DNA from 3 places in the Shewanella scandinavica genome. Region 1 is predicted to be linked to each of the others. Evidence: predicted binding sites of a transcription regulator. Region 1 holds the regulator's gene; each other region holds the start of a gene.
The links. Region 1 encodes ArgR, which controls arginine synthesis, uptake and breakdown. Its sites were predicted from a motif close to ANTGAATANNTATTCANT; they were not measured.
Positions count from the first base shown of each region.

Region 2: a site for ArgR is predicted at 2,265-2,282, ahead of Q4Q50_RS01480 (YjiH family protein). Genes of this name have one in related genera too.
Region 3: a site for ArgR is predicted at 9,905-9,922, ahead of Q4Q50_RS17275 (OadG family transporter subunit). Genes of this name have one in related genera too.

Region 1 is NZ_JAUOES010000004.1:228,582-239,505, reverse strand. Features, by position in the region: gene Q4Q50_RS05000 (UPF0149 family protein) at 1-336, opposite strand, end outside; gene Q4Q50_RS04995 (cell division protein ZapA) at 572-874, shown strand; RNA gene ssrS (6S RNA) at 977-1,157, shown strand; gene Q4Q50_RS04985 (5-formyltetrahydrofolate cyclo-ligase) at 1,166-1,873, shown strand; gene folM (dihydromonapterin reductase) at 1,905-2,651, opposite strand; gene Q4Q50_RS04975 (thiol-disulfide oxidoreductase DCC family protein) at 2,923-3,321, shown strand; gene mdh (malate dehydrogenase) at 3,426-4,361, opposite strand; gene argR (transcriptional regulator ArgR) at 4,656-5,126, shown strand; gene Q4Q50_RS04960 (NAD(P)-dependent oxidoreductase) at 5,267-5,899, opposite strand; gene Q4Q50_RS04955 (LysR family transcriptional regulator) at 6,006-6,908, shown strand; gene Q4Q50_RS04950 (Dyp-type peroxidase) at 6,980-7,915, opposite strand; gene ggt (gamma-glutamyltransferase) at 8,162-9,874, opposite strand; gene Q4Q50_RS04940 (ABC transporter ATP-binding protein) at 10,052-10,924, opposite strand, start outside.
Region 2 is NZ_JAUOES010000001.1:353,927-364,850, reverse strand. Features, by position in the region: partial or broken gene Q4Q50_RS01485 (hypothetical protein) at 1-182, opposite strand, end outside; gene Q4Q50_RS01480 (YjiH family protein) at 825-2,183, opposite strand; gene Q4Q50_RS01475 (DUF998 domain-containing protein) at 2,878-3,591, shown strand; gene Q4Q50_RS01470 (U32 family peptidase) at 3,769-4,662, opposite strand; gene ubiU (ubiquinone anaerobic biosynthesis protein UbiU) at 4,703-5,713, opposite strand; gene ubiT (ubiquinone anaerobic biosynthesis accessory factor UbiT) at 5,851-6,384, shown strand; gene Q4Q50_RS01455 (S8 family peptidase) at 6,503-8,392, opposite strand; gene Q4Q50_RS01450 (YfhL family 4Fe-4S dicluster ferredoxin) at 8,894-9,145, opposite strand; gene trhP (prephenate-dependent tRNA uridine(34) hydroxylase TrhP) at 9,149-10,516, opposite strand; gene Q4Q50_RS01440 (HDOD domain-containing protein) at 10,857-10,924, shown strand, end outside.
Region 3 is NZ_JAUOES010000022.1:67,740-78,663, forward strand. Features, by position in the region: gene gshA (glutamate--cysteine ligase) at 1-710, opposite strand, end outside; gene Q4Q50_RS17245 (M16 family metallopeptidase) at 895-3,747, opposite strand; gene Q4Q50_RS17250 (YqaA family protein) at 3,990-4,415, opposite strand; gene Q4Q50_RS17255 (dicarboxylate/amino acid:cation symporter) at 4,708-5,967, shown strand; gene Q4Q50_RS17260 (hypothetical protein) at 6,211-6,378, shown strand; gene Q4Q50_RS17265 (sodium ion-translocating decarboxylase subunit beta) at 6,507-7,637, opposite strand; gene oadA (sodium-extruding oxaloacetate decarboxylase subunit alpha) at 7,646-9,469, opposite strand; gene Q4Q50_RS17275 (OadG family transporter subunit) at 9,481-9,747, opposite strand; gene Q4Q50_RS17280 (hypothetical protein) at 10,248-10,370, shown strand; partial or broken gene Q4Q50_RS17285 (hypothetical protein) at 10,752-10,924, opposite strand, start outside.

The sequences.
Region 1 (10,924 bases):
AAAGCTTTGGGTCCAAAGGGACAAGGCTTCAACACGTTGGCTGAGCGGCTCTTCTTCTTCGGGCAACAGCGGCATGAAACCAAATTCAAAATCCACTAAACGCGCGACTGAATCATTAAACAAATCACACACTAATTGATGCAACTGCGCTGGCAAAGGTTGACCATCGTTCATCAAGTCAAATAAAGGCTTGATCCAAGTGTCGCCAGTTTGCGCTACACCACCGCAAATTAAACCGACTAAAGCACCGTGAACTTCTACCGGATGTTGGCCGATTTCAGCTGCATCTAAGGCGAGTTTTAAGCTGTCGATACGTAACGAAGGAGGGGTTGCCATATCAGATCCCAATAAGATTTTTCCAGCAGCAATGCTAGCAGAGATAAAGACTTGAACCAATACTGAATCCCAATAATGGCGAAATCGGCCACACCCTGATAAAAAATTATCCAACTGCTCACACAAACAGCAAACAAAGCCGTCAAAGACCAATCCAATTGCGGCTTACCTTGCACTTTTAATATCAGCCCTATATAGTCCGCCCTAAGAGGCTAACGAAAGGATCACCCGCGACATGAGTAACAGTGCTGTTGAAATTACCCTACTTGGGCGCACCTACTCTATCGCTTGCCCGAAAGGTCAAGAGGATGCTTTACGTACGGTGGCATTGGGAGTTGAACAACAACTCACAGCGTTAAAAACCCGCACCAATAGCCTAAGCCGCGAAGAAATTGCCATCATGGCGGCGCTGAATATTGGACACGAGTTGTTCCAAGAAAAGCAAAAAAATAAGCATTATATGCAACAGATGGACGACAGGATCAGCTTGCTGCAGTCGACCCTCGAGAATGCCTTAGTTGAGCGTTCAACTAAATAGATTTAAACTGTGCGCCTTGGCAATTAGGTCAATTAACGCACAGTGAATGGCTAAACTGGATTATACTCATAGGCCAATGTTTTAGCGATTCAATACCGTTTTTGCTCCCTGGGATGCATGCCAACTGGTAATGTCCCTGTGCCGATAATTTTTATCTCAGGGTGAATGCTTTACTGACATTGTGCATGCTCGGCTTGTACCGAGAAGCCTTAGGAGGTAATCATTTACCCGCCTTGAACCTACGGTTCAAGGGCTACACCGGTAGCGGCATTCTGGGGAGCATCTTAATTTATGCCTACATCCTCCAAACTTTCTCATTTGAACACCAAAAGCGATACGGCGCGCCTTGCCGTAGAGGTTGCTGCTGTTGGTGAAATGACTGATATCGCCAGCCATGCGGCAAATATCGCCATTCATACAAAAGAAAACCGCAATCAGTTACGCAAGAATATTCGCATCGCCCGCAAATCTCTTTCAGAAACCGAGCAAACCCAAGCAAGCTTAAGCGCCAGCCAACGCATGCTGGATAAACTGCAAGCCAACAAAGCGCAACATGTGGCGCTTTATCTCACCCACGATGGCGAACTCGCCACGCCGCCGCTGATCGCTGCGCTGTGGCAATTGGGCATTCATACCTATCTGCCAAGGTTGCATCCCTTCAATGCTGGGCAACTGTTATTCCTGCATTACAGTGCTGACACGCCGATGCAGGCGAATCAATTCGGCATCTTAGAACCTAAGTTAGATGTGCGCGCCATTATCCCAGTAACAGAGCTAGATGTGGTTATCACGCCCTTAGTGGCGTTTGATTTAATGGGGAATCGCATGGGCATGGGTGGCGGCTATTACGATAGGACACTGGCGAACTGGCAGCTTAAAGGTAAACCTTTGCCTATGGGTTACGCCCACGACTGTCAGCAAGTTGTGAGTTTACCCTGCGAGCATTGGGATGTGCCTTTGCCATTCATCATCACCCCAAGTCGCGTACTGACGTTTTAAGCCATTAGCTGTTGCTCGAAAAATCAAATAACTATTTTAACTGGCGACCGCCATCGACATTATGGCAACGACCGGTGACGTAACGGCTATTAAGCAGGTAGTCCACGAGTTCAATAATCTCCTCATTCCCCGCCTCTTTCGGCAACAGCGCTTTGGCTAAGGTTTTTTGCTGATAGACGGCGTCATCTCCCGCATTAAATAGGATCATCGCTGGTGCAATCGAATTGACTTTCACCTCGGGCGCGAATTTGGCGGCAAAGGATAGCGTCATATTGTGCAGCGCGGCTTTACTGGCGGCATAGGCTATGTGCTTCTGACTGCCCTTCTCTGCCACGTAATCGGTAATATGAATCACATCACTGCCGCCGATTTCATCGCCAGCAGCGGCACGTAGCTGCGCCTCTAAGGCCAAGTTCAACTGATAGGGCACGCTCACATGCACTTGCATCATCCGCTGCAGCACTTGGCTCGGTGTAAAAGTGGGACTCTTTAAAGGCTCATTCTTTGTAAGAACAGGATCTGGCAGCCAGTCCGAAGCATTGTGAATAATGGCGCGAACTTGGGGCAGTTGAGTTAACTCATCAATTAAGGATTGCACTTGGGTATCGTCATAAAAATCGCAGGGATACAGAGTCGCACCTAAAGCGTTCAGCTCATCAATGCTATCGTAATGGCTGCGATAAGTACCAATCACCTGCTGACCTTGGGCGAGAAAATGTTTGGCTAAAGCGTAACCTATGCGTTTACCCACGCCTGTGATTATGATGGGAGATGTCATACCTATCCTTTTGAGTCGTTATTTGTCAGGCTTTACCTTGTTCACTTAAAGGTAAGCTGATGAATAACCAAGATGTTACTGTACTCATTTGAATTTAACCTAACAAAAAGCCAAATGAGGCGCGGATTCAATTTAAAATCAGCGTTGATTTAAAATCAGCTGCGATCTAAAACCCTTTATTCTGCGTATAGGCTAGAAGAAAACCAAGCTTAAGTGCGCAAGCCAAGAGCTTAGACCAAGTATTGTGATCAAGTCATCAGAGGTGGTACCGATGGAACTGCGGATTTTTTATGATGGTAACTGTCCATTATGTAGCGCCGAAATGCGTCAACTGAAAGCACGCGATCCAAACAACTTGATTGCGCTTGAAGATTTAAATGCATCCGACTTTAGTGAACGTTTCAGCCATATCGATAAAGACTACGCCAATACTATTCTTCACGGTGAAACCGCAACGGGCGAAGTGTTACTCGGGTTAGATGTCACCTGTAAAGCGTGGGCACTGACAGGGACGCGCGCTTGGATCCAACTGTTACGCCTGCCCGTGATTAAAACTGTGGCCGATTGGTGCTATCTCAGATTCGCAAAACACAGATATCGCATCTCCTATCTACTAACGGGCAAAGCCCGCTGCGACGATAACTGCCAAATTCCCACCAGGCGACGCTGATCGATTGAGTTAAATTGAGCAAGTGTAAAACTGAGGCATAAAAAAACGGAGCTCAATGGCTCCGTTTTTTAATTCGTCATAATCTAAAAAGATTATCCGAAAGATTATTTAACGAAATCAACGCCTAGTTTGATATCGCCTTTCAGCGTATCTAACATAGAATCACGAGCGTTAGCTTCGAATGCACTCACTTCACCGTAAGGCAGTACTTTTTCAATACCGTTTTTGCCTAACAGCACAGGTTGTGCGAAGAATTCTGCGTGCTCGCTGCCGCCGTCAACATAGGCGCATTCAACGATGTTAGCTTCGCCTTGCAGACCACGAACCAAAGACAGACCGAAACGGCAAGCCGCTTGACCCATAGACAGAGTCGCGCTTCCGCCACCGGCTTTAGCTTCAACCACTTCTGTACCCGCGTTTTGGATGCGAGTAGTCAGACTTGCCACTTCTTCGTCAGTGAAAGTCACGCCTTCAACTTGAGACAGTAATGGCAGAATGGTCACGCCGCTGTGGCCGCCGATCACATTGACTTTAACGTCAGCAACATTCAGGCCTTTTAATTCGGCGATGAAGGTTTCAGAACGGATCACGTCTAATGTCGTGATACCGAACAGACGGTTCTTATCGTAAACACCCGCTTTTTTCATCACTTCTGCTGCGATAGCGACAGTCGTGTTGACTGGGTTAGTGATAATGCCAACCAAAGCCGTAGGGCAAGTTGCCGCTACTTTTTCGATCAGGTTGCGAACGATACCGGCATTGATATTGAACAGATCTGAACGATCCATACCAGGCTTACGCGCAACACCAGCAGAAATTAGAACAACGTCAGCACCCACGAGGGCAGGCGTTGGATCTTCACCAGCAAAACCTTTGATTTCAACAGCAGTAGGGATGTGGCTCAAGTCAACCGCAACACCCGGAGTAACCGGTGCGATATCATATAGAGACAAATGTGAACCCGCAGGCAGTTGAGTTTTTAACAGTAGGGCAAGAGCCTGGCCGATACCACCAGCAGCACCAAGTACAGCAACTTTCATAGTTATCTCCGTTATTTCTCGGATATGTGTGACATGGATCTAATTTACGTTGGCGTCACATTACTGGAATGTCACAACAATTTCAATTATCCCTTAGTCGTGGGACAAAAGAATTCCGGAATAAGTTAGAAGCAATGTAGAACAATTACTCAAATTGGTATTTTTAAGCCCACAGCAAACGCTTAACCACAGGGAGTTAGTGAATTTTTATTCAACCAATCTGGTTATTTGTTGACAATTTTTCTAAAAATATTCAAAATGGGCCTGTTTTTTTGAATAACGAATAATAATATTATGCAAACGACCAAGAATCAGGATGACCTTGTTAGAATTTTTAAGTCGATTTTAAAAGAAGAGCGCTTTGGCTCTCAAAGTGAAATCGTCACCGCCTTGCAAGCTGAAGGCTTTGGTAATATTAACCAATCAAAAGTATCACGCATGCTCAGCAAGTTCGGCGCAGTGCGGACTCGCAACGCTAAGCAAGAGATGGTGTATTGCTTGCCGGCCGAATTAGGCGTACCCACCGCGGGTAGCCCGTTGAAGAATTTGGTACTCGACGTCGATCATAACCAAGCGATGATCGTCGTGCGAACTAGCCCAGGTGCTGCGCAGCTGATTGCCCGTTTATTGGATTCTATCGGTAAACCAGAAGGCATTTTGGGCACAATTGCCGGTGATGACACTATCTTTATTTGTCCATCGAGCATCCAAGATATCGCCGATACCTTAGAAACCATCAAATCTTTATTCAATTACGCAGAATAAAAAAACAGGTCAGCTTGCTGACCTGTTCTATTTCATCTGTACGCATTTCTGTCCAATCTTGCGCTGATTATTTGGCCATTGTCCCGATTACGTTACACATTTAAGCCAATCTCTCGCGCACCGATGTTTATACGCTAAGGTCAGTAAGCCACACTGATGCGCTGGTTTGCGTGAGTGCCCTGTTCGGCTTCGTCTAACATGGCTTTAGCGTAATCCGTAACAGAAATGCGGCTGCGACCATTAGCATCGGTAAAGAAGCTGTCGCCACCAAGGCGATATAGGCCTTCACTCTCGCCAGGATAAATCTCAGCGGCTGGGCTCACAAAGGTCCAATTGATTGCAGTTTGCGCCGCACGAAATACCTGCAAAGCTTCACCCTGAGCTAACGCCTCATCTTTATATGCTGCGGGGAAATCTGGGCTAGAAACCAGAGTCACACCGGGTGCCACTTCTAAGCTCCCTGCGCCACCAACCCACAATAAACGTGGCACCTTAGCGTTAGGCAGCACATCCAGTAAATGCTGAACCGTACTCGCCACTAGGCCATGATTTTGTTGTGCGCGGCCACCAACAGCGGCAATGACAACATCTACGCCAGCAAAGGTTTGCGCAACTAATGGCTGCTCTAAATCCACAGCATACACAACCACGTCAGTAGCGGATAACTTGCTCGGATCACGCACTAGCGCAGTTACTTGGTGCCCACGGCTCAATGCTTCTTTTAAAATTGCACCACCAATCCAACCTGTTGCACCTAAAATTGCGATTTTCATTTCGTTAACTCTCTCTGATGATTTACATTGAAGCCAGTTTACTTGCAGTGGTTCCCGTGATAAACATCAATAAATGAGCATGATTGTTTCAGTTTGAGGTACTAATATGGATAAAATTGCCGCAATACGCAGTTTCGTCGAAGTGGCAAACTGCGGCAGCTTTACCAAAGCTGCCGAGCATTTAGACCTCAGCCGCCTACAGGTGTCCCGCCATATTCAAGAAGTAGAGCAGTGGTTGAGTTTACGCTTACTACACCGTACCACCCGCAGCGTCAGCCTGACCTTGCAAGGCGAAGAAGCGCTGCAATTTTGCCAGCGGATCTTAAGTGAAGTAGCCGCCATGGAAAGCCGTGCCCACAGCCATAACAGTGAACTGGTGGGCAGTATTCGTATCGCCACACCGATTGGCCTTGGACAGCACAGTCTGTTTGATGTCGTCGACCGCTTTATTAAAATTCACCCTAAGGTCAGCATTCAGCTGGTGATGTCAGACAGTTTTGCCCAATTGGTGGATGAGCGAGTCGATGTGGCGCTGCGCTACACCGAGCAGCCCGATGAGAATTTGATTGCCCGCCGTTTAATGACCATAGATGCCGTGATCTGCGCTGCGCCGAGTTACCTTGATAGCAACACACCACTTGTCGAGCCCATAGATCTACTGGCTCACAACTGCCTGATACACTCGGCGCAACAAAATTGGCCTTTCCTGAAAGAGCTGCAAGCCGAGCATGTAAAAGTCACCGGCAATCTTAAAGCTAACGACATGGGCGTATTGGTCAGTGCGGCGCTGCGAGGACATGGCATAGTGCGCTTGCCCTGCGACTTAGCTAATCAATACCTTGCCAGCGGCCAGCTCAAAGAAGTGTTACCCGACTTTACGACGCCAGGCCAAACCCTGTGGGCTGTGTACTTGTCCCGCAGTTATCAGCAAAATCTGGTGCGCGCCTTTATCGATTTCACTGCCCAGCAATGGCAACTCGATATCAAAAAATGGCTCCCTGCGCATTAGCATAAAAAACGCACTTAGGCGTTAGCGTAAGTGCGTTTAATTGATGCTGAATCTGCGCAGATATCGAAAGCTTATTCGTCGAATTGCAGCATAAAATCCAATGCGGGGGCAAAGAAGGATGAGCCTGTCATCGCCTTAGTAAAATGCATCAAATGATCATGGTTACCTTCGCCATCACCAAACATCATGCTATGCAGCATCTTTTCAAAATGCTCCGGCGTACGGCAGTTAGAGATAAACATCAATCCCTGCTCCTTCAGCGAACCATAAGGCATGCTCTGGCGCAGGATTTCCATCGACTGACCGTTCTCATCTTTAAGATTCACCCGCTTGATATGGCTAGTCAGTGGCTTATCTTCTGACTCATACTCGATATTATCTTGCTTAGTTCGGCCGATAATATCTTCTTGTTTTTTAACCGGTAATCTATGCCATTTACTCAGGTTATGGGCATACTTTTGCACGTGAATATAGCTGCCGCCCCTAAACTCAGGATCTTCATCGCCAACCAGAGCGACTTCCTGACGGTGACGCCCCTTAGGGTTTTCGGTGCCATCGACAAAGCCGGTTAAATCGCGGCTATCCATAAATCGAAAGCCACGTTCTTCATCGACTAGTTCCACTAAGTCTTCAAACATTTGGCTGATTTCATTAGCGACTAAATGCAGAATATCGTAACGATCGCAGCGGATATGCACGAACAAATCATATTCAATGGCCGGTGCTTCACGGCTGCCGACTTGCATCGCAGGGAAAGGCTTAAGCATTTCAGGACGCGCATTAGGATAGAGGCTATCCCAATAGTTAGCGCCAATCCCTACAAAACCATTGAATGCACTGTCAGAATACTGATCTGTCAGCTCATAAATATACTGCGCAACGTTGGCAAGACAGGGACGTAATTGTGACTCTACATTGTCATTGGCATTAAACATCAAATAGACACTGTGTAAGTTCCCCTCTGCACACACACCCAACTGTTCACGCGGCATATTTTGTATATCCATTTGGTTATCACCCTTTTTCTAAATTCATTTTCGGCAATATTATCCGCAACTTTACCTGAAAATGACATTAACTAACGCACAGTTTGTTCTGGTTTATCATGATAATGCTCATTACGCTGCTTTATCGCGCCCAAGATCTCTAAATATAAAAATTGACGAGACTGTAAAAGTCTCGTCAATCAGTTTAATCGAATAAATGAAGCAGAGCTTACTCTGCCTCAAGCTTACCTTAGCGTGGCGCTGAAGTTAATAACCCGCGGCATGACCATCTTTACGACTCTCAGAAGCCGCACGATACACGCCCGTTTCAGCATTAAATCCAATAGCTTGATAGCCGCCAAAATCCCCAAGTCCATCACGCAGCACATGACCTTTCTTGATAAGCTCACGGCGCGTTTCCACAGGGAAGCCCGATTCCAGACTGACATAGCCGCCATCATTCATCACTTCGCCGGTGGGCTCGGTTGAACCCATATGCAAAATTCTGGGGGCATCGCCCGCTTCTTGCAAGTTCATTTTAAAATCAATCAGGTTCATTAGAATCTGTGCATGCATTTGTGGTTGAGTCGCGCCGCCCATCACCCCAAAGCTGAGCCAAGGTTTACCGTCTTTGGTCACAAAAGCGGGAATGATGGTATGAAATGGACGCTTGCCCGGTGCGTAGGTATTAAAACGCCCTTCCGTTAAATCAAACATTTGCCCACGGTCTTGCAGCACAAAACCGAGATCCGGCGGCGTCATCCCCGAACCCATACCACGGTAGTTACTTTGAATGAGTGACACCATGTTGCCGTCTTTATCGGCTGTGGTCAGGTACACAGTATCGCCATGTTGCAACGCAGGATTACCCGCATCGACACTCTTGGCCGCTTTATTGGGATCGATTAACTTAGCGCGATCATAATTGTATTGCTGCGAAATCAACTCGTTAACCGGCACTTTATTAAAGGCCATGTCGGCATAAAACTTAGCCCTGTCGGCAAAGGCGAGTTTTTTCGCTTCGACAAATAAATGCACATATTCAGGGCTATTAAAGCCCATGGCGGCAATATTAAAGGGCTCCATGGTTTTTAGGATTTGCAGCGCCGCAATACCTTGACCATTGGGCGGCAGTTCCCATACATCGTAACCACGGTAGTTCACCGAAACCGGCTCTATCCAGTCGCTAGTATGGCTGGCTAAGTCATCATAACTTAAATAACCACCTTGGGATTTCATGTACTTATCGATACTTTTGGCGATATCGCCTTTATAGAAAGCATCGCGGCCACCTTTGGCAACTTTCTCATAGGTATTAGCAAGCGCTGGGTTTTTAAAGATTTCGCCCACCGCTGGCATCTTGCCATTAGGCATATAAGTTTCTTTAAAACCGGGGAATTTTGCGAGTTTTTTACCGCTACCCTCAAGATAATAAGCAATCAATTCGGAGACAGGAAAACCATCACGGGCATAGTGGATTGCGGGCGCGAGATTATCGGCCATAGCTAATTTGCCGAACTTATTATGCAGTTCATACCAACCATCCACCGCGCCGGGCACAGAAACAGGCAAAGGCCCAAGCGGTGGCAAATAGTCTAAGCCGAGGGATTTAAGCTTTTCTAAACTTAAGGATTTTGGACTGCGACCCGAAGCGTTAAGGCCATAGAGGCGTTGATCTTTCGCGCTCCAGACGATGGCAAACAAGTCACCACCGACACCCGAACCCGTTGGTTCGACTAACCCTAGCATGGCATTGGCGGCAATGGCCGCATCAACCGCGCTGCCGCCCTGCTTGAGTATATCAATAGCGACTTGGGTGGCGAGTGGTTGACTGGTCGCCGCCATTCCATGGGTGGCATACACTTCAGAGCGCGTTGCAAAGGCTTTACCCGTGATCCTATCCATAGCCATCACTCCTGAAGACGACATCGCCGTCGCCACTGTCACTAAGGTACAAATTGATTTTATTGTTTTTATCATAATTCCTCCCACTCTGGAGAAATTAAGGTAACAAGGATGGTCTAAAATATCACCAACCAATACCGCATAGACCCAAGTTAAACGTAAGCAAAAATGTCATACTTTAGTTGGTGATAGCTTATCGCCGTGGCATTAATACCTGACCGCTTAGATTTGCTCTGCACAATATTAATATGCCTAAGATTCAAATAGCACCAGCGAGTGCGGCTCTGTCGTTACCCCGACTTTTTGGCCGATAGTGAGCTGCATCATTTGGCTTCGCACTTCGACATAATAAGCGTGGGAAGCGGCTTCAATTTTGACCCAGTAATGACAAAAAGCGCCTAAAAAACGCCGCTCTGTGATCGTGCCCACACCTTGCTCATCGGCGCTGAGCGTCAATTGCTGCGGGCGCAAAAATACCGTACCGCTGAACTCGCTCGGCAACCCTAATGGCGTGAGGCTGGTTAAATGGCCGATAGGAGTGGCAACTCTGTGTCCATCGAGCACTGCGGCGGGTAAGTAATTACCGCTACCTAAAAAGTCCGCCACATAACGACTGTTTGGGGCGGCATACAAGGCTTCGGCGCTACCATGCTGCACTATAATGCCTTGCTTAAAAATCGCCAAAGTATCAGCAAATACAAAGGCTTCATCCTTACTGTGGGTGACAAACACCGCGCTAACATTACGCTGTTTCAAAATGCTGCGAATTTCCGCCATCATTTCGTAGCGCACTTGGGCATCGATATTAGAAAAAGGCTCATCGAGCAGTAATAACTGCGGCTCATAGGCAAGTGCCCGCGCAATCGAGACGCGCTGCTGCTGACCGCCAGATAACTCATGGGGATAACGCTGAGCTAAGCCTTCGAGTTTGACTAAGGTTAGCATGTCATCCAACCGTGCCTGACGCTCGCCGGCCAACAATTTAGCCACGCCAAAAAGGATATTCTCCGCCACAGTTAAATGGGGGAAAAGCGCATAGTCTTGGAAAATCATGCCGATACCGCGCTGCTCGCTGGGCAAAAACTGGCTGTCGCCACTCACAACGCGGCCATTGATCTGGATTTC
Region 2 (10,924 bases), on a different contig from region 1:
TCAAACTCAGGCGCATTTTCTAAGTGCCGAACAGAGACGGAGATCCAATCCATAGCAGAGCAAACGAGGTTAAAAAGATTCTTACCACCTTTATCTTTGTAGATTTGATATACAAAGCTAGAGTTTGAGTTAACTAAGTCTCGAAAGTCATTGATTTTATCGTCACTAACAACTTTTCTCATTCGCTAATTCCCTTTCTAACTCACTGAAAATATTATAAAGAATGACAAAGACAATAGTGATAGCTCTTCAATTCTTCAACTTATTCATTGATTTGAAGTGTAATGATACGCTGAGTTTAGTCACTTAGTTAGATTTGAGCGATGACGACCTCTAGCCATTTGCATTACTAGACATTATCCGAAGACAAATAGAAGAACTGAACCTCTAAGTAGCTTTTGTCCAAAAACGTGCTGTTTATTTCTTTAAAACTTACTGACTACGCCAATGCTAGAAAGGTGAGCCATGGTGATTAGCGAGACGACCGTCCGCCCCATGGACGGGGCGGTCGAGCATCCAAGGACGGACTTGCTGCGTGTCGGTGAGCGAATGCCATGGCTCATCATAAGCCAGCACTTAAAGAATTAAATGACCAAGTTTGATCCTTCAGCAGTCTATCCAGAAATTCTTAAAGTACTTCTGTCCAAAAGTGAGTTGTGTGCTGTCGAGTGGAGATTGTACGATTAAGTCACGCTATATAATCAAATCAGCCAGTTCGTGTATGAGTTAGTGCAAAAAGGGGAGTCAGTTAATCTGACTCCCCTTTTTTGGAACGCTTGTTGGACTTACATTAAAACCTACGTTAGGCCCAAACTAGCGTAATGTTAGAACAATAAATGCGCTACACCCGCGATAACAGGCAGAGTCACTAAGGTGCGTAGAATAAATACCATGAAGAGTTCAACAAAATTGACGGGGATTTTACTGCCGATAAGTAATGCACCCACTTCACTCATGTAGATCAATTGAGTCACAGATAGTGCTGCAATTACAAAGCGGGTCATATCCGATTCAATCGAACTGGCCAGAATCGACGGAATAAACATATCCGCAAAACCCACCACAATCGTTTTAGAGGCTTCAGTGGCTTCTGGAATATGCAGTAATTCGAGTAATGGAATAAACGGCATACCCAGATAGTTAAAGATAGGTGTGTGCTCGGCAATAATCAGCGCTAGCGTACCAATTGCCATTACCACAGGGATAATGCCAAACACCATATCGACAACGTTTTTAACGCCTTCATTCAAAACGGCTTTGATGCCACCGGCACTGGCGGCTTTTTCTAAGGCTTTATCAAAACCCCAAGAGAAAGCGTTGTGACCCGCGGGGATCAGCTCATCATCTGGCATGCGTGGGGTATCGTCTATGTAGTTGTCTTTCTTCCACGATAGCGGTGGCAACTTAGGCACAATCACAGCAGCGGCAAAACCGGCGAGACACACAGTCAAATAGAAGGGCACAAACATGTGCTCTAATTTAACCTGTGAGATCACCACTAGGCTGAAGGTAATCGATACTGCCGAAAACGTGGTGCCGATAACGGCCGCTTCTCTTTGGGTATAAAAACGTGCTTCGTATTGTTTGCTGGTCAGCAAAATACCCACACTGCCATCACCTAACCATGAGGCCATACAATCAATTGCACTGCGACCCGGTAGATTGAACACGGGGCGCATGATTTTGGTTAGCAGTGTGCCAAACAGTTCGAGTAGACCGAAGTTCAGCAGCAGCGGTAACAACATACCCGCAAAGATAAACACCGAGAACAACACGGGCAGTAAGTCGTTTAAGACTAATGCACCTGTGCTTGAGGAGTTAATGGCCTCTGGGCCTAAGCCTAAATAGGTCAGCACGACAAACACCGCACCTATGATCCGCGTGATCAACCATAAAGGACTGACATTTAATAAGGCATTAAGGAAGTGATTCTGGGCCACAAACTTAGGCTTAAATGCTTTTGACAGCGAAGAGGCCAGCGCCGTAGCCACGATAATCATGGTCACTATGAGGGTTAACACGCCGCTCAATGCGCCTTGCAGTGCTTTAGAGATAATCGCGATTGGAATAGTGATCGCATCGTTGTAGCTGATAGGGGTCATAAATAACAACAGACCGATCAGCGAAGGGACGATAAAGGTGAGTACCGTCTTAATGTTTCGATTTTTATTTTCAGTAGCCAATTTTGTACACCTTAAAGTACGAGTCGTACATGGTAAATTTGAATTAATAGCCGCACGTAACACGCTGTTGACGCCAATTAAGGTGCATTTTAATTCAACTCAAAAACGAGAATGGGGAAGATTACTCGCTTAGCTTGTCTATGTAAAACGATTCGCTAGTTAGTTTGATATAAGCAGCAAAACAGCATAGTTATTTTACTTAAGTTATCGGTGATATTAGGTCGATGCTTTCGGGTGGGTACAAGTAAAAACTCATTATAAACATTGTGTTAAGTATTCTTGTTTCTGGTAGGTTAATTCTTTGTATGGTGTTGTAGTTAAAACGATTGAGATGTTGTTTCTGCACGAAAAAACATCAGTAACTTTAGCCTTACAGCCCTATTAGTTGGTTTTTTGTGCGATTTAAGCGGGCTATCGTGATAACACTTTCTACATGGCGTGGGCAAGCACGCTTTAAGAATGCCACGCTTATGTTCAGTCTATTTTGCTGCTTGGCACATTTTTATGCGACAAGCAGTTAAATCAGCTCAGTGAGATGTGTGCTCTACCTCAGCATCCTGATGCTTTAGGTGTTGACTAAATAGTCGCTAATAACGATGAAAGTAAAAATATTATTCATAAAGCGGATACCCGCCGCTTTAAATCTTCTCATTTCCATGTAAGTTAGTATCATTCCTATCCAACTCAAGTATTCATGACGACAAAAGTAGAGAAGATTAAGATTAAAGGCGGCTCGACATTGGCCATTAAGTTTGGTTTTCTGGGGATCTTTGGGCTTCTAATCGGTATTGTGATGACTGTTTTAGGATTCGATGATGTCGAGTCCCATCGCTTTAATTTTTTAAATCATACCCTTAGCGAATTGGGGACTTATGGTCACTCGTCTTTTGCTGTGATCCTTAACGGGGGATTGTTTTTTGGCAGCTTAAGTCTTGTCTTTTATTGTTTGTCTTCGCTACAGCAGGTGATGTCTTTTTGGGGATATCCTTTCTTTATTAGTTTGGCGTGCACTTTTTTAGCCTTAGCGAGCGTGGGATTATTTCCGGTGAACGTGTATCACTTGCACGTTTTAGGGTTGAAATGGTTTTTCTATCTGGGAAGTTTAAGTGCGATTTTCTACTTAGCCTTAGTTTTTTTCGGCAAGTCTCATTTTGGTCGCTGGACTGGGTTATTAGCTCTCATAGTGCTGTGCAGCATGATGACGTTTCTGTATGCGCCACAATTGGATTTAGGTTTGACCGAAGGGGATAGGCCGTTTTATCAGGAGATGGTATTGCAGCTGCCGCGTCCTAGTTTGTGGTGGCCAGCCCTACTGGAATGGATAGGGCTGGGGAGTCTATTGTGCTGGACCACTGTGCTGCTTTTCAGTCAGTTACACTCCAACCAAGAGCGAACCAGCCAAGAGTGAAACCTCACTGGTTAAACTCATTCCTTGAGTTAACTTCGACGTTGGCTTAAATCTAGGTCATGTTTCCCGCTCAGATTCCTCGTTAGATTAAGCTCTGGCTCATGTTCTGGTTTCTAGCTCAGTCTCATGTTCAGACTCAGACTAAGGCTCAGACTAAGGCTCAGGCTCTGAGTCAGGCTAGGGATTGGCATGCACAGCAAGGCCTGCTTCTCCAAACCAATAGCCGTTACACTGGGTTCTCTCTAGGTTCGCGTCGCTGCTAATCGCAAAATGTTGAGCATTTTCAGGCGTGTTAATCGCATCGACCAAGGTATTGGCTGTGGCGATACAGTCAAAACTACTGGGGGATACGCGAAACACATCGACCCCCATCTGCGCCATTGTCGTTATTTCACTGCGTAAATCTAAACAGCTAGCGGATTGAGTTTGGATCCCATTGAGCCTGAGCAAAGGCTGCTGCTCTTGGGTTTGCGCGAGTAGCCCTTTGCTGTATTCACGGCACACTGTTTCACAATGATCTTTGGTGAGCTGTTTGTGCCTAGCGGTAAAGCATCGCGCCGAATGGGCGAGGGGTAAATAGCCGTGGCCGAGCACTTCCACTTCAAATGACGGCTTTTGTTGGATCACTTGGCTAAGCCAAGCCTTTGAAAGTTCCACTGGCATCACAAACCTATGCATCCCAAATCGCTGCAAAATGTCTAAACTGGCGCGATTGTAGTTATTGATACTCGCGCCGCAGACGAAGGGCAGCTTGTGCTCGTTGGCGAGATAGACAGCTGCCATATCGTTCGCTTCGACCATAAATTCGCCGTTATCGACCTGGCGTTTCAGCTCAGTGTATTCCGATGGCGCTTCGATTAACGCCAGCGTTGAAATCACCACTTCTTTACCCGCCTGCTTGAGCATTTGCGCCAGCTCTAGATAATCGCCCCATTTGAGTTCGCGCCTGCGACTGCAAACGGCCTCACCTAAATACACTAAAGGGATTTGACTGGCGGCAACTTGCTGATAAAAATCTGTGACCTGTTGTTTTTGCCAGCAATACAACAGCGGGCCTAGGGAAATATGCATAACTTGTCCTTTGTTAATCTGGCGCTCTGTTCATTAACCTTTATTGCCAATCACGCTCATAGGCGCCAAGTGTGGTGATTTGACCCTCGGAAACTTTTGCAAGGGCTTGTTCCCAATGGGGTTGGTTTGGGCTTGTTGAGTACAGTTCTGGGTTATCTCGATAGGTGTCTATGGCTTGGCGCCAAACTCTCGTAACTTGCTCAACATAGGCAGGGCTGCGTTGGCGGCCTTCGATTTTTAGCGACACTATGCCCGCCTTAGCGAGTTCTGGCAGTAGGCTTAAGGTATTCAAACTGGTTGGTGATTCGAGCAAATACTGCGGCGAATCTTGATCTTCCGTGATGTAACGGCCTTTACATACCACGGGATAACCCATCTGTTCATCGAGGGCTGATTTATCAATCAACACATCGTTGAGCAGGGTTAATCGGTTCTGTCCTTCCTCCTGCCAGCGCACGTGTTTTGCTGGTGAACAAGAGCCGCCCGTGTTGGGCGATTGGCCCGTCACATAGGATGACAGTTGGCAACGACCTTCGGCCATAATGCATAGACTGCCGAAGGCGAACACTTCTAAATCCACTGGGCTGACCTTGGCAAGATCGCGCACTTGTTTCATCGATAACACCCGCGGCAACACGACTCTGGCGATGTTAAAAGCTTCTTTATAAAAGTTCAGCGCGCCCAGATTGGTCGCACTGGCTTGCACCGACAAATGCAGCGGTAAGTGTGGATAGTGTTTATTGGCATAATCGAGCAAAGAAAGATCGGCAACAATCAACGCATCCATTCCCAGTTTTGCAGCTAAATCAATGGCCTGATACCAACGATGCTCTTCACCGGGTTTTGGAAAGGTATTTAAGGTCAAAAAAATTTTCTTGCCGTGCTTTTGCGTCAGCTCAGTGGCTTCTTGCAACTTTGCTGGGGTAAAGTTTAATCCTGCAAACGAGCGCGCGTTGGTGTCGTCTTTTAGTCCTAGATACACAGCGTCGGCTCCGGCATGTAATGCCGACTTTAGCGAGGCCAGATTTCCTGCTGGACACAACAGCTCCATAATGATGCTCCCGATAAAATGATAGCCGCTGAGTGTAGGTAAGATTGAATGGCGATGAATTGATTTAAAACAGGTTTAAGATCATAAAATCCCGATAAACTGGGATATATATGTTTTATTCTTGTAGGGTTTACGCCATGTCCGCTGTTTTTTCCGCAAAAATCGCTCAGCAACTTTTAGAATTCACTCCAAAAGCCATTGGCTTTCCCCTTGCTAAAATGCCCTTTAGCCTCAAAGCGAAAGTGATCAGCCAATTACTTGGGCTGTTACTCGCTGAGCAAGCAGCAGACGATGAACTCGAATTTTTGAGTGATAAATGGGTTGCGATCCGAGTGGATGATTTAAATCTGGCCTTTGAGGTGAGTTTTAATGGCAAGTGGCAAGTCAGAGAATTGACCGACGCGCAGGTGAGCTTTAGTGCCAACTCAGCTGAATTGGTGTTAGTGGCAGCAGCAAAGGAAGATCCCGACACGCTATTCTTCCAGCGTAAGTTGAGTATTGAAGGCGATACAGAATTAGGGCTCGAAGTGAAAAACCTGCTGCTCAGTATCGAATTTGCCAGTATGCCGACCCCAATTCGCCTTAGCGTTGAAAAGCTCGCCGCTGTGATCGAGCGTTTGCAACTCGAAGCAAAACCAACGGTTATTCTCGCTAAGTCTCCAAGTTATTGATCAAGTGATTAATGCTATTTAGCGAGATAGCCTTCTGAATAAACCACTAAAAAGCCCACTCAGTTGTTACCTTAGTGGGCTTGAGTTTGATTCAAAACTCACTGAACCGATTCACTCGCTAGTAGCTTGCGCTCAGTTGAACGCCCGAGTAATTAGCATAACCACGCAACATCACATGGTAAGTTCCCGCTTGAGTCACGGTAATCGAACAGCTTTCATTGTTACCATTTTTATAGGGGCGACAATCATAGCTGGTGGTTGTTGGGACAGTCCCTGCTTTAACATACAGATCCACGTCGCCAGTGCCGCCACTGGTGGCAATATTCAGCTGGCTATTGGCAGGGACGACGATTTTATACAGGGCTTCAGTTGCCGTTGCTCCGCTCAAATTCGTGACAGGTACGCCATTGGTTAAGCAGTTCGCATCGGTACAATTTCCGCCGCCATTAAGGTTGTAGCTGGCGGTAAGCTGGGCGTTAGCATAATTGTTATAGCCTTGGACCATCACATACCAACGACCCGCCGCAGGTGCGGTAAAATTACAGCTCTCATTGTTACCATTTTGATATGGGCGGCATTGATAGCTGGTCGTCGTCGGTTTTTGTCCTTGGCTGACATAAATATCCGCATCGCCAGAGCCCCCCGCGAGGTTGATGCCTAAACTGGCCGCATTTGCGGGGACATCAATGTAGTAATAAGTTGCTGAACCTGTGGCTCCACTGATCGCGATACCCAGATTATTTTGCAGCGGAGTTTCGTCAACGGGGCAATTATTACCACAGCCACCATCATCGCTTGCAAGTGAAAACAGTAACTTATTCGGTGAACCTGTCTTAGCATCTGTGACTTTGCCCGAAGTGGCGCGCGTTGCGAGTAAGTTAGTCACCTGTGCGGGTGAGAGGTTAGGATTTTCATCTAAGTATAATGCTGCGACGCCTGCCACATGGGGGGAAGCCATTGAGGTGCCACTAATGGTATTGGTCGCCGAATTTGAGGTATACCAAGAGGAAGTGATGCTCGAACCGGGCGCATAAATATCTAAACAAGTCCCGTAGTTAGAAAAACTCGAGCGGGAATCGTTACTGGTGGTTGAGCCGACAGTGATGGCATCTGCCGCGCGGGCTGGAGAGTAGTTACAGGCGTTACTATTATCATTGCCGGCCGCTACGACGAAGGTGATCCCCGCCGCTACGGCGGCATTGACGGCATCATCTGTGGCTTGGGAGGCGCCGCCCCCTAAACTCATGTTCGCGACCGCTGGGCCAGAAGCATTGTTTTTCACCCAGTTTATCCCAGCAATCACGCCAGAGTTACTGCCAGAACCCGAACAGTTGAGCACTCTGACACCCACCACATTGACGTTTTTCGCGACACCGTAGGTTGAGCCGCCAATCGTACCCGCCACATGGGTACCATGACCGTTACAGTCAGTCGCATCGTAGTCATTATCGATAAAGTCATAGCCACTGCTTGCGCGGCCGCCAAACTCATTGTGTGTATTTAGCACCCCAGTATCGATAACAAAGGCGGTCACACCTGATCCATCGTAATCCGTGTGATAGTTGTTATCCAATGGCAAGTTGCGTTGATCGATTCTGTCTATGCCCCAGGTCGGACTCGGTTGGTCCGCATTGGCTTCCATCATGGGCGTTAGTGACATCACTTGATCTTGTTCTATGTATTTCACCTTAGGATCGCTACGCAAGGCTTTAATCTGTTGGGGGCTTGCATTGATGAGTACGCCATTGAGGGCGCTGCCAAAGCTTCTCATCACTCTGACATCATATTGATTCACTAAACTCTCGGCTTGCTGAGTAGCAAAGTCAGATATGGCATTGTTATTACTGAGATTAAGAACACTTGGGGTATTGAATACAACGATGTAAGTATCTTTGATGGCTTTAGATTGCGGCACATTGACCATAGTCGCTTGGTATTCATTAGCGTTAACAGGGAAGTAAGCAAGTCCAGTTGCGACCGCGACTGCTATTAAATGTTTCTTATGCATGTTGAACTCCATTTTCTTTTTATGTCTCCACTGACTTCGAGACATAATCCAATGTAGAAGGTATTTTCAACCTGCCCAGTTTAATGCTTAAGGCTTAGCTCATTCATAAAATTAAAATGTAACACTTGATTTACAATTGAGGCGTGAATGAGTTTGTACAGGAATAATGATTGAGCCGTACAAATAAGCGTCAAAATAATAACTCCCAATCCATTAAAGTGACAAAGCTTGCAAAAATGTTGATTTATCAAGCGACATTATGTCTTTAATGATAAATGATGAAGAAGGGATAAATACCGTCAGTCAGTTTTTTGGCTGGCAGTTCTAAACCAGTGTCAGTCTAAAGTAGTGTTTTTATGAAGCTGTAATTAAATGCTCGGATTTATGCGCTTAAATGGTTTTGCATACTGTTTATATGCCAGTGTTGTGAACGCTTTAGGCGGGTATGAGGGCGGATTTGACCGAGAGGTTAGATTACCACTCGGTCTTGTGGCTAAGTGATTAAGCTTTTTGCGTTAGCACGGCAAATTTCACTAACAGCTCGTCGTTGGATTCGACGCGGTTTGGATCTGGGTCGATGCAATCAATAGGGCAGACAGACACGCAAGTGGGTTTGTCGTAATGCCCCACGCATTCGGTGCAGCGGTCGGGATCGATCTCATAGATCTCTTCGCCCATAGTGATGGCCTGATTAGGACACTCAGGCTCACACATGTCGCAGTTGATGCAGCTATCGTCGATCAGTAATGCCATACCTTAACCTAGTTCATGTGGGTTGCGCGTATCCTGACCTTGGGGCAGGTTACGCAGCAAAATACCGTGGCTCAAATCGACCTCTTTCGGCACGGGCAGATACACAGTGTGCCCCGAACCTAAGCCCGCTTCAACCGCTTCTGACTTGCGATTCTCGAGTTGTTCGATCGTTAGACTGATATTACCCTGCGGCGTCATCAGCTCGACACTGTCGCCAACGGAAAACTTGTTCTTCACTTCGATTTCTGCCAATCCCGCCAGGTTGCGTTTGCCCGTCAGTTCACCCACAAATTGTTGGGTGTCACTGACAGAGTAGCCATAGTCATAATTTTGATATTCATCATGCACATGACGACGCAAAAAGCCTTCGGTATAACCACGGTGGGCGAGTCCCTCTAATTGATTCATTAGGCTGCGGTCGAAATTTTTACCCGATGACGCATCTTCAATCGCGCGGCGATACAACTGTGCGGTGCGGGCAACATAATAAAAAGACTTAGTGCGGCCTTCAATTTTAAGTGAGTCTATGCCCATTTTTGTTAGGCGCTCAACGTGTTGAATCGCACGTAAGTCCTTAGAGTTCATGATATAAGTACCATGCTCATCTTCAAAGGCTGGCATGTATTCGCCGGGACGATTGGCTTCCTGCAGTAGGAATATTTGATCTGTAGGTGCACCTGCACCTAAAGTCGTCGGCGTTTCGATTTGCACTGCATTAGGCATGGCAATGATGTCGCCGCTGTCGTTTTGCTGCGCTTCGTGTACATCGTATTTCCAGCGACAAGCATTGGTGCAGGTGCCTTGGTTTGGATCGCGTTTATTGATATAACCCGAAAGCAAACAACGGCCTGAATACGCCATACACAGGGCGCCATGCACAAAGACTTCGAGTTCGATATCGGGGCAGCGTTGACGAATTTCTTCGATTTCATCTAAGGATAGTTCGCGCGACAGGATCACGCGCTTGATCCCTTGGGTTTGCCAAAACTTGACCGAGGCCCAGTTGATGGCATTGGCCTGTACGGATAAATGCACTACCTGATCGGGAAAGGCTTCACGCACCATCATGATTAAACCCGGATCGGACATGATCAGCGCGTCTGGCTTCATCGCCACTACGGGTTCCATGTCCTTGATATAGGTTTTTAGCTTGGCATTGTGGGGTGCTATGTTGCTCACAACATAGAGTTTTTTACCCAACGCATGGGCTTCTTGTATGCCTGTGGCAAGGTTTTCCATTTTGAAGTCATTGTTACGTACCCTTAGGCTATATCTCGGCTGACCGGCATACACAGCATCTGCGCCATAGGCAAAGGCGTAGCGCATGTTCTTCAGGGTTCCAGCTGGAGACAGCAACTCAGGTTTAAACATAATCACTCTCAAATTGGTTAATTAATCGATGAATAAATGGCGCGGTGCGCGGGGGCGGGATTTTACACAATGAAAGTAGGGTTATGCAAATTGCCTTCACTAACTTTAGTGGTACTTCACATTTTGCGAATATAGGGCGTTTAGCGTGAGCGAGCAGCGAGGAACATTTCAGCTCTGGTGATGATTACTGTAGAAGATTAAAGCCGATAATTAAGCCAAAATTGATAACGCAATCATACAATTTATTAACGTCCGTTGCTTTTTTCTACGTATCTAATGACGGTCAGCTGATATACTCCAACTATCCAATGTTCATGTTTACAGATTGATGGGAGCTAAGATGTCTACCGAACATCTACTGTTAGTCAGTTTATTAAAAAAACTAAAAGATGATGCTTTAGTGCTACC
Region 3 (10,924 bases), on a different contig from region 1:
ATGAAGGAGCTACATAACGCTGGTGAAGCACCAAATAAATAAGGTAGCACCCAGACTAAACGGCGGTAGTTACGGATCAAGCCAAAATAGGATTCAGAAATAAAATCATCGTAACTTAACTGCTTATCGCTCAATTCGTACAGGCTTTGCCATAACTCTTGTGATACCGAAAAGTTAAAGTGCACCCCAGAAATAATCTGCATCAAGGCGCCGTAACGATAGGTTAAGCCCTTACGATATAAGGTTTTCATCATACCGGTATTTGATGAACCATAACGGGCAACGGGGATCTGTTTCTCGTCCTTCACATAACAAGGCATGCTCACAGGCCACAGGCGCTGACCATTTAAATGGCGCACGCTGAAGGCGTGGGTTTCAGTTAATCCGTTTAGCAGTTGCTCAACATTGTTATGTACCGGAGTAATAAACTCGAGCAAGGCTTCACTGTAATCCGTCGTAATACGCGAATGCATTAACGCTGAGCCTAAGGCTTCAGGATGCGAATCGGTGGCGAGATAACCCGACTCATCAATCCGCAACGCCTCACGTTCTATGCCACGTAACATACCCAAGAGTGCGGTGCGCCCATGGGCGTCCGAGAGATGTTGTACTAATTCATTGAATGACTTCAATTTGCGCTTCTCTAATTGGTGATTCGCTATCGCGACAAGGTTAACAGTCAGACCTTTATTTTGAGGCTTATCTTGCAAAATACGCCTCAAAATAAATCTAAACCTGTCTGTGGGGCAAGCCAAATTCACAACTTGTACTGTTAAAAGCAGACGGTGACAGCTAATGCTGTCACCGTCTTTCGATGTAAATCCGGTAAATATATGACGAATAGTCGTTAATTAACGTACACGTCTATCACCTATATAAGGGCGAAATACCAATTTACAATACTAAAGTTTCAATTGGATAGCCCAATGCCGCTAAATCTGCTTCGATTTTTGCTTTATCTCCCACCACCAGAATCACCATTTTATTGATATCTAGCTCGGAAGCCGCGAGGGCATTGAGTTCATCTTTTGTTACAGTATTAATGATCTTGTCCTGTTGAGTCGTAAAATCCTGGCTCAATTGGTAACGTTGGATCATGCGCATAAAGCCCGCTTTTTGATACGGCGTTTCATAATCAAGTGCTTGGCCTTGCGAGACTGAATTTCGCATAAAGGCAAGTTCAGTATCTGTCATACCCTTTTGCTGGTACGCACTGATTTCTTTTACAAACTCAGTGAGTGCTTTCGCCGTCACGTCACTGCGAACGTTACTTGATGCGACAAAATCACCGACTTCAGCACCGCCTGCAAAACTGGTACGAGCACCATAGGTATAACCTTTATTCTCACGTAAATTCAGGTTGATACGACTATTGAATGCACCGCCTAGCGGGTAGTTCATCAGGTAAGATTTAAAGTAATCGCCTGTGGCATCATAGGACAATGCGCGCTTGGCGATATTGATCACCGATTGCGCCGCGCCGGGTTTATCAATCAGATAAATCGTACCGCCTTTTAATGCAGGGAATGGCTTAAGTGGCGGCACCACAACGGCAGCCCCTTGCCACTGACTCAATCCCGCTAACTTAGGCAATAATGCTGATTCAGGTAAATTGGCGACTGTGACGATTTTAGCGTTACCGCCTTGATACTGCTGGGCATAAAACGCTTTTACATCGGCTAACGTAAGCGCCGCGACTGAATCGAGTGTACCTATGTCATTCACGCCTAAAGCATTGTCTTTACCGTATAACAAAGACGATAGCGCCGTATCAGCTAGGTAGCTAGGATCGGACTGCATATGCTGGATCTGCTGTAACTGCTGCTGTTTTACTCGAGTAAAATCCGCTTCGTTGAAGGCTGGCTGGAAGAGTTTTTCTTCCATAATCGCCAGCGTCTCATCTAAATGCGCTGTCAGCGTAGATATTTTAATCGCACTTTGATATTCAGAGGCACTAAAGTCGACTGAACTGCCGAGCATTTCTAACGCTTGCGAAAGCACTTCACTGCTGCGTTTCTTGCTCGACTCATTGAGCATTTCCGCAGTCAGCGTCGCTAAGCCCGCTTTTTCAACTGGTACCAGTCTATGGCCGCCATTAAGGTACACAATCAGCTCAACCGTTGGCGTTTCAGTGCTTTGTGTCCCCATGACTTCTATGCCATTGGCTAAGGTTTTAGTCCATATTGTCGGAACCTTTAACACTGGTGCAGCGCCAGATGCGGGCATTTTAGTTCGATCAAAACTTGAAACAAGTTCAGGCTTTGGCAAATCCCCTTCTACCGCCGTTTGCGCAATGGGCAAGGTCGCTGGCGTGAAGTTATCGGCATGGGCGATAAGTGACGTCATACCCTGCGGCACCACACTCATCACCACCATAGGCTTATTTTTAATGTATTGCTTGAACACGCGCATCACATCGTCTTTGGTCACATTGGCATAACGACTCAAATCTGAAGCTATCATGTTCGGATTGCCCGACAGCGTTTGGTTCATCGCTAAGGCAGACACTTTGCCAGAAACACTTTGCAGGCTGTAAATGGTATCGGCCTCAAACTGCACTTTGACTTTTTGCAAATCGTCATCGGTAACGCCACGTTGCTCAAACTCATTAATAGAATCGAGGATACGTTGTTCCAGATCCGCCAGTTTGCCGCCCTTTTCAGGATTAGCTAAAGCATAAATCGACATCTGACACGCCAGCTCTTGGCAAGGATGGCTGACATTGGCCTGCACGGCATAGCCATCTTTCACCAAGTTTTTATATAACAAGGATGTTTTGCCGCCGCCTAAAATATTGGCTAACAGATCGAGCGCAGCTTCATCAGGATGCCTTGCGTATACGGTTGGAAAACCAATACGGATCAAGGGCAAGTGCACTTGATCTTCCATGGAGATGTAACGCGTTTTATCTAAGTTAACCAGCGCCTTTTGCTCTAACGAGACTTCAGGGCCACGGGGGATTTCACCAAAATATTCATTCACCCAGGCTAAGGTCTGCATTTCATCGAAATCCCCACCTATGGTCAGGGTTGCATTGTTAGGCCCATACCAACGTTGGAAAAAGTGTTTAACATCATCAACTGTGGCGCGATTAAGATCGTCCGGCCAGCCAATCACAGGCCAAGAATAAGGATGACCGACAGGATACATGGCTTGGCTAAAATGCTCACTCATGCGGCCATAGGGCTGATTGTCGATACGTTGCGCACGCTCGTTTTTCACTGTCTCGCGCTGCACTTCAAATTTTTCACTGGTGAGTGCCGGCAATAAAAAGCCCATACGGTCCGACTCAAGCCACAGCATTTTTTCTAATTGATTGCTGGGTACGGTTTCAAAGTAGTTGGTTCTGTCGGTATTGGTCGTGCCGTTTAAGGTGCCGCCAGCTTCGGTAACCACTTCAAAATGTTGTTCATCGGCGACGTGCTGCGAGCCTTGGAACATCATGTGTTCAAATAAATGCGCAAAACCCGAACGGCCAGCTAATTCACGGGCTGAGCCCACATGATAAGTGACGTCGACATGCACTAAGGGATCGGAATCATCTTGATGCAAAATAACCGTTAACCCATTGGCTAATTGGTACTTTTTGTAGGGTATCCCTACTTGCGAATCAGCCAGTTGCACATTTTCGATAAGTTTAACGCCTGCGGGCAAGTTCGCCGTAGTCGTTTCAGATGCACAGCCCGCGAGTGCGGCAGAAATTGCGACCGCTAATATCCATTTCTTCAAAACATTCCCCTCATACATCAATGGGTCAAAAATACAGCTTAATAATCATAGTGCTGCGTATAGTCATATAGCTGTGCAACGTCATAGTACGCTTAGTCACAGCCCGTAGAGCAAAGTCCGTAGAATAAAGTGCGCTTAAATGATTAAGCATTGGGATTTATGACTCGCAAAATTGACACTAAGTTCCTATCTATACAGTAAATTCAGTCTAAACGGAAAAACACTCCCCGCCCTTGACCATTAAATGCATCCTAACGCCATCATGCCATCCATTGCAGCACGGCAGCGGCAACAATTAAGTAACGAATTGTTTTACCGATTAAAATCATCAGTAAAGAGGACATTAGCGGCAACCTCACCCAGCCCGCCAATAAACAGAGAATATCGCCGATAACCGGTGCCCATGAGAGTAACAGCGCCCACACGCCGTAGCGTTCAATCATGGCGAGCCCCTTTGCGTGTTTACCCGTCGCTAACGCTTCTGGTGATTTTGCTAGGCGACCTAAGCGGCCTAAATAGAAACTGGTCATCGCGCCCAACGTGTTGCCAATACTGGCCACCACGACCAGCGCAACCCAAGCCTCTGGAGTTTTGTTTAATAGCGCCACGAGTAAGACTTCAGATCCCCCCGGTAACAAAGTCGCCGCTAAAAAAGCGCCGGTGAACATAATGCCTAACTCAGTCATAATGGCTTACTCAATGATAAATCTCTCTTTTTGTATTCAATGCGATAAGGTTTGTCATGGGTTAATTGAATGTTTCACTTAATCTTTTTACAACAAACTCACTTATCACAATAAGTTATAAGAAAAACGGTTTGTTATAACCCTAGCTCTGTCGATACAATGGTTTAACTATGGCAATCAATGACCATGCGCATGACTGAGAGCGCGTTAACATCACGCTCAACTCGTTGAATACGAATCCTATCATCGCAGGTCTATTGGCTCACTCTTAATTTATTTTTCTGGAATATGCATGATCCTTCAAACCATTAGCCGCATTCCGTTTTGGCAAAAAGTCTTAGCAGGCTTTATCTTAGGTGCGCTCGTTGGCGTTATTTTAGGTGAAAGCGCTACAGTGCTAAAACCACTCGGAGATCTGTTCATTGGCGCCATTAAGATGTTGGTCGCGCCTTTGGTATTTTGTGCCATTGTCGTCAGCATCACGTCGCTAGGCTCGCAAACTAGCCTGAAACGCTTGAGCCTTAAAACCTTAGGCATGTTCATGCTGACAGGCACGATTGCCTCGCTGATTGGCTTAGCCGTAGGTTCAATGATCGACATGGGCGGCACTATGCAGCTCACGGCGACTGAAGTGCGCGAGCGTAATATTCCCGGTTTTGCACAAGTGTTGCTCGACATGATCCCAGTCAATCCTTTCGCCTCACTGGCTGAAGGCAAGGTACTGCAAATTATCGTGTTTGCCGCGTTAGTGGGTATCGCTATCAACAAAGTTGGCGAGAAGGCTGATCCGCTAAAACGCACCATAGAAGCGGGCGCAGAAGTCATGTTCCAACTGACTCGCATGGTCTTAAAACTCACTCCTATCGGCGTGTTTGGTTTAATGGCTTGGGTTGTCGGTGAATACGGTTTATCGACTCTACTGCCGTTAGGTAAGTTTATCGGGGCTATCTACATTGCCGCCTTTATCCATATCATCTTTGTTTACGGTGGCTTAGTGAAATTTGTCGGTGGTTTAAGCCCACTGCAATTTTTCCGCAAAGCTATGCCAGCGCAGTTAGTCGCCTTTAGTACTTCTTCAAGTTTCGGTACTTTACCTGCGAGCACCCGCGCAGTCGAAACCATGGGTGTATCAAAGCGTTATAGTGCCTTTGTGATGCCATTAGGTGCGACCATGAACATGGACGGTTGTGGAGGTATTTACCCTGCGATTGCCGCTATCTTCATCGCGCAGATTTACAATATTCCGCTCGATACACTGGACTATGTAATGATTGCCGTGACTGCAACCGTGGCTTCTGTTGGAACCGCTGGCGTGCCAGGAAGTGCAATGGTGATGTTAACTGTGACCTTAGGTGTGATTGGTCTGCCACTTGAAGGCATTGCCTTTATCGCCGCGATTGACCGTATTATCGATATGATCCGCACGGCAACGAACGTGACGGGCGATATGATGACAGCAGTCGTGATTGGTAAATCAGAAAATGAACTCGATGAAGCGCAGTTCTATTCGAACGATAACCAAGACATTACACCTGTGAATTCGCAGCAATAACAATACTGGATCGAAGCCACTGCGCTAAACCACCAGTAACATTAGGTAAATTACGCAGATGATGTAAATCAAGAGACCGCTTAGGCGGTCTTTTTTATTATCCAGCAAACGGCCTTTAATCCGTCGGCTTTAAAGCCCTAATCAACTCCAACGGTCCTCATCAGCTGCAAAATAGGTTACCCAAATAAGATCAAGCTGTTAGACTCTGAAGCCACTCTAACTCACATTTTAGCAGAACAGACAATGACGAGACTCTTCCTTATCCCGCTGATCCTATGTTTGTTTTGGGCGTTATTTTTAAAAGCCAACAAACTCACGCTAAAACAAGGCAGACGAGGTTTTATCTACATTATCGGCATAGGCGAAGGGATGATTTTAATCCTCATCACGTTAATGTGGTTAACGGCTTAGCAAAAGGCCAACTCAATACTGAGTTGGCCTTAGTGATAAAACTAAGCTAACGATTGGAAGATGTTCAAAGCTCAGTTAACCCAAATCGGTTAACCCAAATCGGTTAACTCAGTGATTAACCCAATCAGTTACCCAAGAACAGCAAGTAAAATCCCCGCCGCCACAGCAGAGCCTAACACCCCCGCCACATTGGGCCCCATAGCATGCATCAGCAGGAAGTTATGTTGATTCGCTTCCAATCCCACTTTGTTGACGACTCGCGCCGCCATAGGCACAGCCGATACCCCTGCGGCGCCAATCAGCGGATTCACTTTACCGCCCGACAGCTTACACATCAGCTTTGCCATCAACACCCCCGCGGCAGTACCAACACCGAAAGCCAAGGCACCCAAAACCAGAATCCCTAAGGTTTCCAGCCGCAGGAATTGATCCGCGGATAACTTAGAACCCACAGCTAACCCTAAGAAAATCGTGACGATATTAATAAGCTCGTTCTGCGCCGTTTTCGATAATCTATCCACTACGCCCGATTCGCGCATCAAGTTACCAAGGCAAAACATGCCCACTAACGGCGTGGCCGCGGGTAAGAAGAGGATCGTTAATCCCAGCACCATCAAAGGGAAAATGATCTTTTCCTTTTTACTGACTTCGCGCAGCTGCTCCATTTTAATTTCGCGCTCAGCTTGGGTTGTCAGTAAGCGCATGATCGGCGGTTGAATAATCGGGACTAACGCCATATAGGAATAAGCCGCGACCGCAATCGCCCCTAATAACTCAGGTGCCAGTTTGGAGGCGAGGAAAATCGCCGTAGGTCCATCAGCACCGCCAATAATCGCAATGGCCGCCGCGTCCTTCATGGTGAACTCAAAGCCCGGCACTAAGTTCAGCGCTATCGCACCAATCAATGTCGCGAAAATCCCAAACTGCGCCGCCGCCCCTAACAACAGGGTTTTAGGATTGGCAATCAAGGCACTAAAGTCGGTCAGCGCGCCGACGCCCATAAAGATCAACAGTGGGAACACCCCAGTCTCAATCCCCACATGATAGGCGTAATACAGCATGCCACCTTCTTCGGTAAATCCCGCATGGGGAATGTTCGCCAGTACTGCACCAAAACCAATGGGCAGCAACAACAAAGGCTCAAATCCACGCACGATGGCGAGATACAAGAGCAAAGCGCCCACTGCCATCATCAACACTTGCCCGCCAGTAAAATGGGCAATACCAGTCTCGGCCCAAAAAGCCATTAAACCTTCCATAATGACTCCTACGCCAAGGCCAGTAATTGAGAACCCACAGACACTGAGTCGCCTTCTTTCACCCAGAGCTTAGCGATAATGCCATCGCCCTGAGCACGAATTTCAGTTTCCATCTTCATCGCCTCAAGGATGATCACGACATCGCCTTCACGCACTCTATCGCCTGGCGAAAAATGAACTTTGAAGATGTTGCCCGACAGAGGCGCGCTCATTTCAAGTCTAATTTCACCATGGTTTGTTGATGGCGCAGTGCTCGCCGTAGCAGTTTGCACGGCTTGCACACTTTGACCCTGTGGCTGAATTTGCGAGATCTCACCGCCTGCGGCGACTTCGACCACATAATCTTGCCCTTCGACAGTTACCGTGTAGGTTTCAGGGCCACGGTCCGCAGCATTAGTAGCAAGTGCCGACGTCAGCTCAGGCTTAGGCTCGAAGGCGCTCGGATTGTCACGATTCTTTAAGAACTGCAATCCTATTTGTGGGAAGAGTGCATAGGTCAGCACATCATCGTCATGCTCTGAAGATAGGCGAATGCCTTGTTCCTGTGCTTTATCTGCTAACTCAAGCCTTAACTTAGCCAATTCAGGCGTTAATAGATCCGCAGGGCGACAGGTAATGGCTTGCGCCCCTTGCAGCACTCTTACTTGCAATGCTGCATCGACTGGCGCAGGCGTCGCGCCATATTCCCCCTTGAGCACGCCTTCAGTCTCTTTGGTCAGTGACTTATAACGCTCACCCATCAACACATTAATGACTGCCTGCGAGCCAACAATTTGCGATGTGGGCGTCACTAACGGCAAGAAACCTAAATCGGCACGTACGCGGGGAATTTCTTCCAATACCGAGTCCATCTTATCGGCCGCGCCTTGCTCCTTTAATTGGCTCTCCATATTGGTCAGCATGCCACCAGGCACTTGTGCACGTAAAATACGCGAATCTATGCCTTTCAGCGCGCCTTCAAACTTAGCGTACTTCTTGCGCACGTCACGGAAATAAGCTGCAATCTCCTCAAGCAACACCATATCGTAACCCGTGGCACGCTCAGTATCTTCCACCATAGCGATAACGGTTTCAGTTGCAGTATGTCCATAGGTTTGACTCATCGACGAAATTGCCGTATCGAGCACGTCAATACCCGCTTCAATGGCTTTCTGATAAGTCGCAGTACTCAACCCCGTAGTCGCATGGCAGTGCATAGATAACACAAGTTGCGTTTGGGATTTTAGTCGGCTAATCAGCTCAAACGCTTCCATCGGCTTAAGTAAGCCCGCCATATCTTTGATACACAAAGAATCACAACCCATATCTTCGAGACGTTTTGCCATATCAACCCACGTCTCTATGGTATGCACTGGACTCGTGGTATACGAAATCGTCCCCTGCGCATGGCCGCCAACTTGGCGCACCGCTTTCACCGCAGTCTCGAGGTTGCGCACATCGTTCATCGCATCGAAAATACGAAATACATCAACGCCATTGCTATGGGCGCGCTCAACAAAACGCGTAACTAAATCATCAGCATAATGGCGATAACCTAAGAGGTTTTGGCCACGTAGCAACATTTGCTGTGGCGTATTGGGCATCGCCTTTTTCAGCTCACGAATCCGATCCCAAGGATCTTCACCAAGATAACGAATACAAGCATCAAACGTCGCACCGCCCCAAGATTCCAGTGACCAGAAGCCGATCTTATCGAGTCGTGGTGCTATCGGTAACATGTCATCAATGCGTAAGCGCGTCGCTAAAATGGATTGATGCGCGTCCCGCAAAACGACATCAGTTAAAAATAATGGCTTAGCCACTGCCGTCGTAGAATTAGATACAAAAGTCATATTGCTCCCCATTACTTAATCTGTGAACGATACTGCTTTACCGCTAGTGAAATCGCAGCGACCACATTTGGGTCTAAAGGCTTAGCATCAGATTGCGATACCCTCTGCTGACTTTTAGCATGATTTTTAACAAAACGTGCAGAGGCAGCATCGACTGCACACCAGCGCGCAACCAAATGGATCCCAAGGATTAGTACACTTAAAAATAAATACACTAAGCCCATCCCCAAAAACATAATGCCAACGGCATCCAATAAAGATTGCGTTACATCCTCCATAGCTCCCCCTACCCCTTACTCTCTCAATCCCTATCAACAGTACGATTGCCCCAAACCATCGCTATCGCATCACAAGTTCAACATTCAATCGGTTGAGCGGTTTACAAACTATGGGTCTCTCGTAGACAGACCTATAGCGACCACCACACAAAGAATATTTGAATAAAAAATCACATTTAAAAGCTAATAAATCACGCAACAAGAAAACCAGCTTGAACTTAACCCGCTACAAACATAACCAATTGATAACAAAAACACCATGCAAATGTAAATTGGTCTTACCAATAATAACTAAACCAAAAGACTGTTAATCACTAATCCTCAGAAATCGAGCAATTAAATCAATATTCCATAATGAAACAGCCACAATGCTAGAGTTAAGTCGAAAGGATGTCCTAGACTAAAAAATGATTTCTAAATTGAAAACAACGAACATAGGAATAAACCAAGTGAAAAAGTATGCAAATTTCACAATCCAAGTTACTGCTATTTGATTCTGAATGAATATAGAAAGGCATATCGTTCTGAAGGAATTGATTGAAGAAGAAGAAGAAGAAGAAGAAGAAGAAGAAGAAGAAGAAGAGGAATGGGGTCAATCTAACAAATTAAATCATCCATTTTGACAACTTAGATGTCCCCTTGATACCAACACAAAGCGGTGCTAGAGGCTCAATACGGTTTGTTGTGGAGCGGCTATCTTGAAAGATAAGCCACAGTGCTACCCGAGGTAGACCTTAGGCTCTTAGCTATTCGCAGGATTAATACCAATCGTATTTAATATCTGTTCATTCAGCGGGAATTCAACGCGCTTTAAACAAGGCAAAGGCTTGAAGGCATAGTGGTGCTCTGTCGAAAGCCTTAAACGCAGTATAAAGCGCGTTGCCATGCCGTTAACAGTTAGCCGACCTTCGGCATCCCACTCCGGTGTTGCATTGACTTAAAAGGGAATACCATTTCTGCGTCAATGTGCCTTGGATTGAGATACCTGTGAGGCTCTGAACTGATTAGATATTTAATGTGATTGGTATAAGCAATAGGACAAGAACGAAATAAGGAAGCCTAAGATAGACAAGGAACTCAGCAATTAAAAAATGAGCTGGTGAGCTGGTGAGCTGGTGAGCTGGTGAGCTGGTGAGCTGGTGAGCTGGTGAGCTGGTGAGCTGGTGAGCTGGTGAGC